DNA from 2 places in the Roseomonas cutis genome. Region 2 is predicted to be linked to the other one. Evidence: riboswitches for the same ligand, from Rfam matches in the RefSeq annotation. Region 2 holds a riboswitch; the other holds the start of a gene.
What was found. A riboswitch is a leader RNA that binds a small molecule or an ion and turns the genes downstream of it on or off. The one in region 2 is predicted to bind glycine.
Positions count from the first base shown of each region.

Region 1 (2,385 bases), 2.1 Mb from region 2:
CCTCGTTCACCGCCGTCACCGTGCCGGAGATGGGCGCGTAGATGTCGGAGGCGGCCTTCACGCTCTCCACCACCGCCACCGTGTCGCCGGCCTCGACCTCGCGGCCGACCTCCGGCAGGTCGACGAAGACGACGTCGCCCAGCGCCTCCTGGGCATGGTTGCTGATGCCGACGAGGAACTCCCCGCCCTCGGCGCGGACCCATTCGTGGCTGGTGGTGTAGCGGATATCGGACATGCGGGTCTCTCCGGGAATCTCGGGGCGCGGTTCAGGCGGCCGCCGTGCCGCGGCGGTAGCGGTGCGGGACGAAGGGCATGGGGGCGATCCGGGCGGCGATCGGCTTGCCGCGCACCGGCAGTTCGACGGCGGTGCCGTCGCGGGCGGCGGCGCGGCGGACGTAGCCCATGGCGACGGGGGCCCCCAGGGTGGGGCCGAAGCTGCCCGAGGTCACCTCGCCCACCGTCTCGCCGCCGATCACGATCGGGGTATGGGCGCGCGCGGGCTGCCGCCCCTCCACGGCGAGACCGACGCGCAGCCGGGCGGGGCCGTGGTCCAGCTCCGCCCGCACGCGCCCGGCGCCGCGGAAGTCCCAGTCCATGCGGCGGCGCTTGCCGATGGTCCAGACGAGGTTCGCCTCGACCGGGCTGGTCGTCTCGTCCAGGTCGTTGCCGTAGAGGCAGAGCCCCGCCTCCAGCCGCAGCGAATCCCGCGCCCCCAGCCCGGCCGGCACGACGCCCGCCGCCAGCAGCGCGTCGGCAAGCGGCACCGCTCCCTCGGCCGGCAGGCCGATCTCGTAGCCGTCCTCGCCGGTATAGCCGGAGCGGCTGACCAGGGCGGGGTGGCCGGCGAGGGTGACCTCCGCCACGCCCATGAAGGGCAGCGTCGCCACCTCCGGCGCCAGGGTGGCCAGCGCCGCCTCCGCCCCCGGCCCCTGCACCGCCAGCAGCGCGCGGTCGCGCAGCGGGCGCAGCGTCACGGCGGCCGGCAGGATCGCGGCGATGGCCGCCTCGTCCAGATGCTTGCGCGAGGCGTTCAGCACCAGGAACAGCCGCTCCGGCCCCAGCCGCGCCACCATGAAATCGTCCAGGATGCCGCCCGCTTCCGTCATCAGCACGCCGTAGCGCTGGCGGCCGGGCTTCAGCCCCTGCACCTCGGCGGGGGTCAGGGTCTCCAGCACCGCCGCCCCGGCCTCGCCCAGCAGCTCCGCCTGGCCCATGTGGGAGACGTCGAACAGCGCGGCGCCGGTGCGGCAGGCGGCGTGCTCGGCGATGATGCCGGATGGGTACTGCACGGGCATGCGGTAGCCGGCGAAGGGCACCATCCGCGCGCCCTGGGCTTGGTGCCAGGCGGCGAGCGGGGTATCGAGCAGGGTCTCGGTGTCGGCCACGCATCCTCCTTCGCGCCGCGGGAATCGCGGCGACCGGAACGTGGCCCCCCTCTGTCCTGTGACCTGAGAGATTCGGCGGCGCCGCCGTGGCAGGGCCGCCTTACTCCGTCGGTGCCCCCGCCGCCCGGTCCGGGCGGCGCGGTCTTTCCAGAGGCCCCTCCCCCGCGCGGTCCATCGGCCTGAGCGTTTCCGGGGGCCGGTTGCGCCTTCGGCGGGGGGCACGCCCCACTCTCCCGCGCGGGATCAGCGGGGCGCCCAACTTGCACGCCGGCCGGGGCGCTGTCCACGGCACGCCGCGCCGGTCCCATCCGGGCGCGACGCGCCGGCCACACCGCCGGGCGCAACGGCGGCGGGCCGCAACCGGGGGCCGCCGCGCCGGTTGAGACGCCGCCGCGCCGGCCCCGGGGGGGGCGCGGCTGAACCGGGGATGCATGACACTCGACCAGGGGCTGGCCTTCGGGCTGATGGCCGCGACCATCGGCCTGTTCGTCTGGGGGCGCCTGCCCTACGACCTCGTCGCCCTTGCGGCCCTGCTCGCCGGGCTGCTGCTGGGGTTGGTGCCGGCGGAGAAGGCCTTCTCCGGCTTCTCCGACGACGTGGTGGTGATCGTCGCCGCGGCGCTGGTGGTCAGCCATGCCGTCGCGCGCTCCGGGGCGGTGGAGGTGATGCTGCGCCCCGTCGCGCCGCGCCTGACCACGGTGGCGATGCAGGTGCCGGTGCTGGCCGGCGCCACCATGCTGCTGGCCATGGTCACCAAGAACGTCGGCGCGCTGGCCATCCTGATGCCGGTGGCGATGCAGATCGCGCGTCGCACCGGCACCTCGCCGGGGGCGCTGCTGATGCCGATGTCCTTCGCGGCGATGACAGGCGGCGTGGTCACGCTGGTCGGCACCGCGCCCAACATCATCATGTCGCGCGTGCGCGAGCAGATGACGGGCGAGCCCTTCCGCATGTTCGACTACACCCCCGTGGGGCTGGGCATCTGCGCCGTCGCGCTGCT
Region 1 covers NZ_CP087719.1:2,690,632-2,693,016, forward strand. Annotated here, with positions in the region: gene gcvH (glycine cleavage system protein GcvH) at 1-235, opposite strand, end outside; gene gcvT (glycine cleavage system aminomethyltransferase GcvT) at 267-1,385, opposite strand; glycine riboswitch at 1,434-1,539, opposite strand; glycine riboswitch at 1,543-1,631, opposite strand; gene LPC08_RS12385 (SLC13 family permease) at 1,817-2,385, shown strand, end outside.
Region 1: another riboswitch for glycine. It lies ahead of gcvT (glycine cleavage system aminomethyltransferase GcvT); the one in region 2 lies ahead of LPC08_RS21615 (D-amino acid dehydrogenase).

Region 2 (2,385 bases):
CCGGCACCGATGCGGGGCATCAGGTTCGGCGTCATCGGCCGCAGCCCGGCCCAGGGCACGCAGCGCGCGGTGCTGACCTCCGGGAACAGTTCCTCCGTCCACTTCACCAGCGGGCGGATGCGGTCCATGCGGATGTCGCGGTTCTCGCCGTTGAACTCCGCCGTGCCGGCGACGCGGAAGCGGTCACGGCCGAGCCGGCTGGTGACGATCTTGGTCGCGTCGTCCAGCAGGCTGACATGCGGCGCCGCCGCCTGGCTGCGGGCGTCGTCCAGGTGCACGGTGATGGAGTAGCCCTTCACCGGATAGACGTTGATGCGGTCGCCCAGCATTGCGGCGAAGCGGCGGCTGGCGACGCCGGCGCAGATCACCACGGCATCGGCGCGCAGCGTCTCGGCCACGGCGGCGGCTTGGCCGGCCGGCTTCCAGGCGATGGTGATGCCGCCTTCGGCGTGGCTGATGCCGGTGACGTCGGCCCCGAACAGGAAGCGCGCGCCGCGGCGCAGGCAGGCATCGGCCAGGCCGCGCGTGTACTTGTGGATGTCGCCGGTGGAATCGGACGGCGTGAAGAAGCCGCCGTACCAGCTGCCGTGCAACGTCGGCTCGATGGCGCGCATCTCCTCCGGCGTCACCGCGCGGCGGTCCAGCCCGCCTTCGGTCAGCAGGCCGTTCACCCGCGCGGCGGCGTCGAAGCCCGCCTTGTCGCGGTAGACGTGCAGGATGCCGCGATGCTCGACGTCGAAGCCGAAGCCCTCCTCCTCGGCGATGGAGAAGAGGTACTTGCGCGCCTCGATCGCCAGCTTCGTCGTGGCGATGGTGTTGGCGCGATAGTTCCGGATGTGGGAGACGAACTCGCCCAGCCAGGAATACTTGTGCGCGGAGGGCTTCGGGTTCAGCAGCAGGGGCGCATCCGCCTTCAGCATCCACTTCATCCCCTTGAGGATGGTAGCGGTGCTGTTCCAGACCTCGGCGTTGCAGGCGGAGAGCTGGCCGCCATTGGCGAAGGAGGTCTCCATCGCGGCATAGCGATGGCGGTCGAGGACGACCACGTCGTGGCCACGCTGCAGCAGCGCATGCGCGGTGGTGACGCCGGTGATGCCGGATCCGATGACGGCGACGGTGCTCATGGCACGCTCCAGGACATGAGGGCTCGCAGCGGAGGCGCTCCCGGCCTCCCTGCCCCCATCTGTCCCTGCACCTGAGAGCTTACCCCCCACGGCATCCGGGCGGACGCCAAGGGGACCCCTTCGGTGGACGCCACGCGGCGCCTCTCTCCAGATCATCCTCGCAACGCGGTTCCGGGTGCCTGAGAGTTTCCTGGGGGGTTGCTCCGTCGGCGGCCAACCGGTCCGATGAACCGGTCGACACTCTCCCGCGTTGTTCAGCGGATGCCGGGCTTTTGCGCTCCTCCCCCGGTGGCGTCAACGCAAATCTCGCGGGCAGGCCAGCCCGTTCCGGGCTGTAACCGCCGTGTTGTCATGCCGAATGCCGGGGTTTAGTGCAATCCGGTCACAGACGAATGCCAGGGCTGCATGTCGCGCCCGCGATGCCTGCAACCCGTCCCGGCATGCCGGGTTACGCGCAGACAACGGACCCGAAAGGCCCAGACATACGCGTCATCAAGTCCCTGCTGGCAGCCCTCCTGGTGATGGGTGGCCTGGCCGCCTGCACGGGGAGCGACCGTACCTTCGGCGAACGGGTGCGCGACACCGTCGACCCGCCCAGCGGGCCCGTGGAGAGCGCCGGCCGTGCCGTCGACCGTGCCGTCGACCGGGTGAAGCCCAACTGAGGCGCGTGACACTCTCCGCCAGCCTGCCATGAAGGCAGCGGCGCCGCCGGAAGGGGGGCAGGGCCTTTCCTCCCTGGCGGCGTCGCAGCCCATCGTCCGTCACGCTGGATCGGTCGAGCGCAGCATCCGTCGGCCAGCGAACCGCTCGGTGGAACGCGCGCGGACATGACGGAAGCCGCACGCGCTGATGCCAGCACCGTCAGCGCGCGGCGACGGCGGCTGACCAGGGCGACATCACGTCGCTGATCCCGATGGCATCCTCGCCCACGCGCCGGACCAGGTTCGGGCAGGCGAAGTTCACCGGCAGCACGGCATGCTCCACCTCCACAAGGGTCCCATCCGCCGCCAGCCCCTCGCGTGTCGCCGCGTCCAGCCGGCGGTCGGCGGTGGCACCTTCCGACCCGGAGACGTCGATGCGCGGCTGCGCCGCCGCGTCTTCCGGCGACAGGCCGAAATCCAGCGTATAGGCCAGCATCTGGTAGACGCTCGCCAGGATGCGACGCCCGCCGGAGGCGCCCGCCGCCAGGATCGGTCCCGCGCCATCCTTCGCCGAGACGGTAACGGGGCACATGTTGCAGAGCGGCCGCGCGCCGGGACGG
Region 2 covers NZ_CP087719.1:4,746,892-4,749,276, forward strand. Annotated here, with positions in the region: gene LPC08_RS21615 (D-amino acid dehydrogenase) at 1-1,124, opposite strand, end outside; glycine riboswitch at 1,182-1,277, opposite strand; glycine riboswitch at 1,281-1,382, opposite strand; gene LPC08_RS21620 (hypothetical protein) at 1,646-1,786, shown strand; gene LPC08_RS21625 (gamma-glutamyltransferase) at 1,986-2,385, opposite strand, start outside.